Regions from separate parts of the Streptomyces sp. NPDC001450 genome, predicted to be linked through region 1. Evidence: riboswitches for the same ligand, from Rfam matches in the RefSeq annotation. Region 1 holds a riboswitch; each other region holds the start of a gene.

Region 1 (2,839 bases):
GTGCGCCGGAATACGCATGACCGACCTCCGCCTTAATCCCCGTGAAACGTCGACGATGGACGCGTGTTCCGTGACTCTATTGCAATGAGCCGGAATTTCCGACGGCAGGCTGGAATCCATGGATATTTTTTGGACAGCGGATGCGACAGGCACCGCGAAAAACGGCGAAAGCCCCGGCTCGCGAGCCGGGGCTTCGGGATGGCGTGCGCCGGAGCGTCAGACGTTCACGCCGTGCTGGCGGAGGTAGGCGATCGGGTCGACGTCCGAGCCGTACTCGGGGGTCGTACGGGCCTCGAAGTGCAGATGCGGTCCGGTGACGTTGCCGGTCGCGCCGGACAGGCCGATCTGCTGGCCCGGGAGGACCTTCTGGCCCACGACGACGCCGATGGACGACAGATGGCCGTACTGGGTGTACATGCCGTCGGCCATCCGGATCACGATCTGGTTGCCGTACGCGCCGCCCCAGCCGGTGGAGACGACCGTGCCGGAGCCGACCGCGTGGACGGACGTCCCGCTGGCCGCGTGGAAGTCGATGCCGGTGTGGGAACCGGAGGACCACAGGGAGCTGCTGGCCTTGTAGCCGGTGGAGACGTACGAGTGCGCGATCGGGGCGACGAAGGCGTTCAGGCGCTTGCGCTCGGCCTCGCGGGCGGCGCGGGCCTGGGCCTCGCGCTCCTTCTTCGCCTCCTCGGCGGCCACCTTGGCCGCGGCCTCCTCGGCCGCCTTCTGCCGGGCGGCCACCTGCTGGGCCTCGGCCTGCGCGTCGATCTGCTCGGCGACCGTGTCGCTGACGGTGATGACCGGGGTGAGGCCGGTCTCCTCGACGGGGTTCTCCGCGGCGAGCGCCGGGGTGGCCGCGAGGGTGCCGATGACACCGGTGGTGGTGAGGGCCGCGAGACCGGCCGCCTGAGCGGTGGTGCGCTTGACCCGGCCGGGCTTGCGGTGCTTCCCGGTGGCGCAGATGAACGCCATGAAGTGGTTGGTCCTTTCCTTCCCTCTCGCCTACCGGGTTAGCTGACGGGTTCGGAGCAGGAAGGTCTCCTACGGGCCCCCTCGCTCACGCGCGGGCGTCCGATTCACCCCAGGGGACTACGGTGGGTCCCCGGCTCCCCTGGCTCGCGCCGTACGGGGACTCGGCGATGGCTGTCCGGTGCCGCGGGCGCGGCGCACTGCCTGACGGACAGCCCGGAAGACGCTATGCGGCCCGACTTTCGATCCCCAAACGGATCCGGGCTTTTGTAGCGCATCCCACAGGCCAGACAGGCAACCTCTGCCCCAATTCGGACATCTGGGGAAGGGCTCCGCACAGCAAGGGGCCCTGACGACCCGTCGGGTCGTCAGGGCCCCCACGCGCGCGAGGCGCCGTAAGGCCGCTACTCGGCTGCCACGACGGTGACTTCGCCGATGCCGAGCGCCTCGACCGGCGCCTTGATCTCGGCCGCGTCACCGACGAGGACGGTCACGAGGCGGTCCACCGGGAAGGCGTTGATGACCGCCGCGGTGGCCTCCACGGTGCCGGTGCCGGCGAGCTGCTGATACAGCGTCGCCTGGAAGTCGTCGGGCAGGTGCTGCTCGACCTGGTCCGCCAGCGTGCTCGCGACGGCCGCCGCGGTCTCGTACTTCAGCGGCGCCACACCGACCAGGTTCTGCACGGCGACGTCCCGCTCGGCGTCGGTCAGGCCCTCCGCCGCGAGCGTGCGCAGCACCCTCCACAGGTCCTGCAGCGCGGGACCTGTGTTCGGGGTGTCCACGGAGCCGCTGATGGCGAGCATCGCGGCGCCCGTAGCCCCTCCGGGGGAAGAGGGGGCCGCGGAGCGCAGGACCTGCCCGAAGGAGCGCACGCCGTAGGTGTAGCCCTTCTCCTCGCGCAGGACGCGGTCCAGGCGGGAGGTGAGGGTGCCACCGAGGCAGTAGGTGCCGAGCACCTGGGCGGGCCACACGCGGTCGTGCCGGTCGGGTCCGATCCGGCCGATGAGCAGCTGGGTCTGGACGGCGCCCGGCCGGTCGACGATGACCACCCGGCCGGTGTCGTCGGCGGTCACCGGCGGCACGGGCCGCGGCGCGCCCGCGGTGCCGGTCCAGGCGCCCAGGGTGTCGGCGAGCAGGTCGTCCAGGTCGGTGCCGGTGAGGTCGCCGACCACGACCACGGTGGCCGTGGCGGGCCGCACATGACGGTCGTAGAAGGCGCGTACGGCCGCCGCGTCGATCTTCTCGACCGTCTCCTCGGTGCCCTGGCGCGGCCGCGACATGCGCGAGGTCGCCGGGAACAGCTCCTTCGAGAGTTCCTTGGCGGCGCGGCGGGCGGGGTTGGCCAGCTCGTGCGGGATCTCGTCCAGACGGTTGCGGACCAGCCGCTCGACCTCGCTCTCGTCGAAGGCCGGCGCGCGCAGGGCGTCGGCGAGCAGGCCGAGGCCCTTGGCCAGGCGGGAGGCCGGGACCTCCAGGCTGAGGCGGACGCCGGGGTGGTCGGCGTGCGAGTCGAGCGTGGCGCCGGCCCGCTCCAGCTCGGCGGCGAACTCCTCGGCGGAGTGCTTGTCGGTGCCCTCCGAGAAGGCCCGCGCCATGATCGTGGCGACGCCCTCCAGAGCGGGCGTCTCGGCGTCCAGGGGCGCGTCCAGCAGCACCTCGACGGCGACGACCTGCTGGCCGGGGCGGTGGCAGCGCAGCACGGTCAGGCCGTTGTCCAGCGTGCCGCGCTCGGGGGCCGGGAACGCCCAGGGCCTGGCCTCGCCCGGCTGCGGCTGGGGGTGGAAGTCCATCGTGGCGAGCTCGGTCACTTGGCCGTCTCCTCGTTGTCGCTCTGGTCGGCGCCCGCCTCTACGGTGGCTTCCTGCTCCGG
Region 2 (2,839 bases), on a different contig from region 1:
TGATCGGGGCGTTCCGGGAGGCCGCCGAGCAGGAGACCACGCTGGAGGCGGTGGCCGCGCGGCTGGAGCGGGCGCTGGCCCGCGAGGGCACCCGGCGGGACGGGGTCGACGCCTTCGAGGGCTTCACCACCGCCGTCCTCGCCGAACTCCCGCACCGCGGCAGCGGCGGCGGCGACGACGGCGTCGTCCGGATCGTCAACCGCGGCCACCCGCCGCCACTGCTGCTGCACGACGACGGCAGCCTGCGCACCCTGGCCGGGCACGAACCCGCGCTGCCGCTCGGCATGGCCGACCTGGGCCTGTGGCCCGACCGCGCGACCGAGTCCGGCTTCCCGAGCGGCGCCACCCTGCTGCTCTACACCGACGGCCTGTCCGAGGCCCGCGACGCCCACGGCCACTTCTACGACCCCCTGCGCCGGCTCGCCGGACGCCGCTTCCCCGACCCGCGCTCGCTGCTCGGCCGCCTCGCCGCGGAAGTGCGCCGGCACTCCGGAGGCGGGATGACGGACGACATGGCGCTGCTGGCCGTACGGCGACCCTGACGCCCCGGCACTGTCACCCAAGGTGATCGGGCGGAAGCCCTCCGCATAACATCTGAGACACCATCAAAAGTGCTGAGACTCCTGGACGCCGGTCAACTCGCCCGTTTTCCGCCGGTCGTGACGCGTACGTCCGCCCCGAAAACCGTTAATGATCAAGTGGAACGGCTTGGAATCTGACGTCCGGGTCTATTAACGTTCGATAACGCAGCGCGGTCGTCCCAGCCGTCACAAGAGGCGGCTCCGTGCGCACGCGCCGAATCCCGCAAGGGAACCGGGGAACCACCACCTTGGGGTGAATCACGCGGATGCCGCCGTGGAAGCACGGCAGGTATACGCGCGTAGGAGACCTTCCTGCTCCGAACCCGTCAGCTAACCCGGTAGGCGGAGGAAGGAAAGGAGTGCGCCTTCGTGGCGTCCAACCGGCCTGCCCCAGAAGCCCCGTTCATGCCGAGCGAGACCGAGACCGAGGCCTTCGGTTACTTCGGCGCTCAGCGCACCGACGAGGGCCCCTGGGAGGAGTGGAACCCCACCGAGGAGTCCATACGGCCGGTACGTGGTCGGCACCGCGTGGCCAAGCAGCGCGGCGGCGGACTCGCCCGCAGCTCCACGGTCCTCGGCGTCGGTGTCATCGCCGCCGTCGGCGCGGGCGGCATGGCCAGCGCCAACACCGGCAAGCCGCCGGTGTCCATCTCCATGCCCGACCTGGACTCCGTCGGCTCCCTCTTCGGCGATGACTCCTCCGCCTCCGACGCGCCCAAGGCCACCACGGCCTCACTGAGCAACGTCGGCACGAACTCCGCCGACAGCGACCAGGGCGACGCGGGCGAGGCCCTGCGCAACCGGATCATGGCCCAGGCCGAGCAGCAGCAGAGCAAGGCCGACACCAAGGCCACCGCGGCCGCCGTCGCCGCCGCCCAGAAGCAGACCGCCGACGCGGCCGCCAAGGCGGAGAAGGAAGCCGCCGCCAAGGCCGCCGACGCCAAGGCGGAGGCGGAGGCCGCCGCCAAGAAGAAGGCCGAGGAGGAGCGCCTGGCCGCACTGGCCAAGCAGTACAAGCTGCCGGTCGTCTCGTACACGATCACCGGCACCTTCGGGCAGCCCGGATCGATGTGGTCCTCCGGCTACCACACCGGCCTCGACTTCGCCGCCCCCACGGGCACCCTCATCAAGGCGATCCACGGCGGCACCATCACCCAGGCGGGCTGGGCCGGCTCCTACGGCTACCGCACGGTCCTCACCCTCGACGACGGCACCGAGCTGTGGTTCTGCCACCAGTCCTCGATCGGCGTCTCCGTCGGCCAGAAGGTCAGCACCGGCGACGTCATCGGCCGCGTCGGCGCCACCGGCAACGTCACCGGCCCGCACCTCCACCTGGAGGTCCACCCGGGCGGCCAGGCCACCGGCATCGACCCGATGACGTGGCTGCGCGGCAAGGGCCTCAACCCCTGACACGTCCTTCTTTTCCGGGAACTTGGCACCGGCGGTGGAATGCGATCATCCACCGCCGGTGTTGTCGTAGAGCATGACTTCTCTGCGCAAACTCGGCTCCTCCGGCCTCGAGGTCTTCCCCCTCGCCCTCGGCGGCAACGTCTTCGGCTGGACCGCCGACGAGGAGACCTCCTTCGCCGTCCTCGACGCCTACACGGCCGCCGGCGGCAACCTCGTCGACACCGCCGACTCCTACTCGGCGTGGATCGAGGGCCACAAGGGCGGGGAGTCCGAGACGATCATCGGCAGGTGGGTCAGGGCCCGCGGCAACCGCTCCGACGTCGTCATCGCCACCAAGGTCAGCCAGCACCCCGAGTACCAGGGCCTGACCGCGGCCAACATCAAGGCGGCCGCCGACGCCTCCCTGCGCCGCCTGGACACCGACTACATCGACCTCTACTACACGCACTTCGACAAGCCCGAAGTCCCGGTCGAGGAGATCATCGGCGCGCTCGACGAGCTGGTGAAGGCGGGCAAGGTCCGGCACATCGCCGCCTCGAACATCTCGGCGGAGCGCCTCCAGGCCTCCCTGGACTTCTCCGACCGCGAGGGCCTGGCCCGGTACGTCGCCCTCCAGCCCCACTACAACCTGGTCTCCCGCGACACCTACGAGGGCCCGTTGCAGGACCTCGCCGCCCGTGAGGGCCTCGCGGCGGTCCCGTACTTCGCCCTCGCCTCCGGTTTCCTCACCGGCAAGTACCGCCCCGGTACGACGGTCGACAGCGCCCGCGCCGGTTCGGCCGCCAAGCACCTGGAGTCCGAGCGCGGCCAGAAGGTCCTCGCGGCCCTGGACGAGATCGCCGCCGCCC
Region 3 (2,839 bases), on a different contig from region 1:
TGCGCGACCGCTTCGAGGGCAAGGTGCAGGTCCAGGAGGTCGAGCGGGTGGTGGGCGCCGAGGTTTCGGACGGCAGCCCGGTCATCACCGTCAGCACCCACGGCAGGCGCACCGAGCGGCTCTCCGCCGACCACGTCATCGCGGCCACCGGCTACCGGGTGAACATCGCGGCGATGGACTTCCTCGGTCATGAACTGCGCACCCGGCTGGCGGTGAGCCGGGGCACGCCCAGGCTCGGGCCCGGGTACGTCTCCTCCGTCCCCGGCCTGTACTTCACCGGCCTCCCGGCGGCGTCGTCGTACGGCCCGGTGATGCGCTTCGTCTGCGGCACGCAGTTCGCGTCGCCGCGCCTGGCCGGGCATCTGGTGGCGGCACACGGCTGAGCCGCGGAAGGCGCCGTCTCGCCCACCGGCATGTCCGACCGCGTGACCACCACCATCAGGGGGTCCGCAGAGGCCACTTGGGGCTCAGGAGCACACAAGTCCGGGAACTTCAGGGTGAGTCGGCGGGGCCTGAGATCCGTATTCTCTGATCATGGTCGCACCCCCCGCATACTCACTGATCGCCACCGACCTGGACGGGACGCTGCTGCGCGGCGACGACACCGTCTCCGACCGGTCGCGCGCCGCGCTCGAGCGGGTGACGCGGGCCGGCGCCCGGCACCTGGTGGTGACGGGCCGCCCGGCCCCCCGGGTCCGGCCCCTCCTGGAGGGACTCGGCAGCACGGGGCTCGCGGTGTGCGGGCAGGGCGCGCAGGTCTACGACGCCGGCGCCGACCGTCTGCTGTGGTCGGTCCGGCTGGACCGGGAACTGGCCGAGACCGCGCTCGGCAAGATCGAGGCCGAGGTGGGGCAGGTCTACGCGGCCGTCGACCAGGACGGCGTGGAGGGGCTCACCCTGATCGAGCCGGGGTATCTGATGCCGCACCCGACCCTGCCCGCCATGCGGGTCGGCCGCCGCGACGACCTGTGGTGCGAGCCCATCAGCAAGGTGCTGCTGCGCCACCACACGCTGTCCGACGACGAGTTGGCGGCGATCGCGCGCTCGGCGGTGGGCTCGCTGGCCACGGTCACGATGTCGGGGCCCGGGACCGTGGAGCTGCAGCCGTGCGGGGTCACCAAGGCGACGGGGCTGGCACTGGCCGCCGAGTACCTGGGGATCGCCGCCGACCGGGCCCTCGCGTTCGGCGACATGCCCAACGACATCCCCATGTTCGACTGGGCCGGACGCGGTGTCGCCATGGCCAACGCCCACCCCGAACTCAAGGCCGTCGCCGATGAGATCACCACGTCGAACGAGGACGACGGCATCGCCGTCGTCCTCGAAAGACTGTTCCCGACCGACTGACCGGGATATCAGTAGGGCCCGCCGTGGGCGCCGGTCAGTAGGCGCCGAAGACGTTGTCGATCGACCCGTAGCGCGCGGCCGCGTAGTTGCAGGCGGCCGTGATGTTCGCGACCGGGTCGTAGATGTTGAAGGACGTTCCGGCCACGTGGTACGCGTTGAACGTCGGGTCGATGACCTGGAGCAGGCCCTTGGACGGGATGCCCTTGGCCGCGTTGGAGTCCCAGAGGTTGATGGCCGCCGGGTTGCCCGACGACTCGCGCATGACGTTGCGGTAGATGCCGTTGTACGTCCCCGGGATGCCCTTCTGAGCCATGATCGCGAGTGACTCGCGGATCCAGCCGTCGAGGTTGTTCGGGTACCCGGCGAGCGTGGTGGACGGCGTGGTGGCCGTGGGGGTGGCGGCGGACGCGCCGGTCGCGCCGATGAGCGGGAGGGCGAGCACGGCGGCGCCGGTGCCGAGGACGGCGAACTTGCGGACGAGGCGGTTGGCGCGGGTGCGGCGGGGCTGAGCGGCTGCAGGCATGGGGGCGTTCCTCTCCGTCGCCTGCGAGGTGAGCTGTCGGGTTCGGGCGGGGAGGTGCCCGGCCGTGCCCCTGGGGGGAGGCACGACTTCACCCCTAGCCGTCCCGGCGCGACGTGCGTCGTCCGGTCCGGCGGCTTACCTGGGTCCCCCGCTCCTGCCGTACGAATGAGTTCGTCGATGGGTGGTGTCAGACGCGGCAGGATTCGGCGTTCGCCTGACTGGCCCGGAAGCTATGCGACAGCACATGTCAGGAACAAGTACTGGATTCACCCAATGAGGCAGTTGACCTTGATCTGTTCCGAATGGGGCACTTGATCCTTTGCGGTTGCCAACCCTCAACTGGCCGATGCGGCAAGGGGAGAACGAGGGTGGTGCCGATTGGCCGATTCACGGGCCCGCGTGACCCAATTCACGAAATAGCAAAGAGTGTCAAATCAGACATGGGGGATTCGGGAGATTTGCTGGGTGTGATGCGAAAGGAGTACTCCGCCCACCGTGCGGTTCGCGACAAATCGGGCGAGATCCTGTTAAGTCATTGTGTACTCATACTTATCAGATGATCAAAAACATACCGGCCGTGATCCGATACCGCCCGGGCTGGACCGGTGGGCGCTATCGGTGATCGAAACAGGACCGGATACGCTGACTTGAGTGATGGCAACGACCTATCGACAAACCGTGTAGTCGCCAGCAGACACCAGCAGACAGGAGACCCCTCGTGACCGTCGTCGGGCCGTTCGGGCTGAGCGTGCGGGACCAGGCTCTGGAAGCCGATGTCCAGGCCGGATTGACGGCTGTCGAGGAAGGCTTGCTCGAAGCCACCAAGAGCGAGGTCCCGTTCATCACGGAGGCCGCGCAGCACCTCGTACGGGCCGGCGGGAAGCGGTTCAGGCCGCTGCTCGTGATGCTCGCGGCGCAGTTCGGCGACCCGTACGCGCCGGGCGTCGTACCGTCGGCCGTCGTCGTGGA

What was found. Region 1 has a riboswitch for cyclic di-AMP ahead of ACWC5O_RS15715 (M23 family metallopeptidase). Riboswitches for the same ligand answer to the same signal wherever they lie in the genome.
Region 2: linked by a shared signal. The riboswitch ahead of ACWC5O_RS11865 (M23 family metallopeptidase) and the one ahead of ACWC5O_RS15715 (M23 family metallopeptidase) in region 1 are both predicted to bind cyclic di-AMP.
Region 3: linked by a shared signal. The riboswitch ahead of ACWC5O_RS23725 (transglycosylase SLT domain-containing protein) and the one ahead of ACWC5O_RS15715 (M23 family metallopeptidase) in region 1 are both predicted to bind cyclic di-AMP.

The regions. Positions count from the first base shown of each region.
Region 1 is NZ_JBSFHY010000012.1:90,361-93,199, forward strand. It holds gene ACWC5O_RS15710 (GntR family transcriptional regulator) at 1-18, opposite strand, end outside; gene ACWC5O_RS15715 (M23 family metallopeptidase) at 217-972, opposite strand; cyclic di-AMP (ydaO/yuaA leader) riboswitch at 985-1,149, opposite strand; gene ACWC5O_RS15720 (M16 family metallopeptidase) at 1,374-2,777, opposite strand; gene ACWC5O_RS15725 (M16 family metallopeptidase) at 2,774-2,839, opposite strand, start outside.
Region 2 is NZ_JBSFHY010000008.1:261,774-264,612, forward strand. It holds gene ACWC5O_RS11860 (PP2C family protein-serine/threonine phosphatase) at 1-542, shown strand, start outside; cyclic di-AMP (ydaO/yuaA leader) riboswitch at 784-941, shown strand; gene ACWC5O_RS11865 (M23 family metallopeptidase) at 951-1,991, shown strand; gene ACWC5O_RS11870 (aldo/keto reductase) at 2,065-2,839, shown strand, end outside.
Region 3 is NZ_JBSFHY010000021.1:131,170-134,008, forward strand. It holds gene ACWC5O_RS23715 (FAD-dependent oxidoreductase) at 1-383, shown strand, start outside; gene ACWC5O_RS23720 (HAD family hydrolase) at 535-1,347, shown strand; gene ACWC5O_RS23725 (transglycosylase SLT domain-containing protein) at 1,382-1,870, opposite strand; cyclic di-AMP (ydaO/yuaA leader) riboswitch at 1,876-2,057, opposite strand; gene ACWC5O_RS23730 (polyprenyl synthetase family protein) at 2,589-2,839, shown strand, end outside.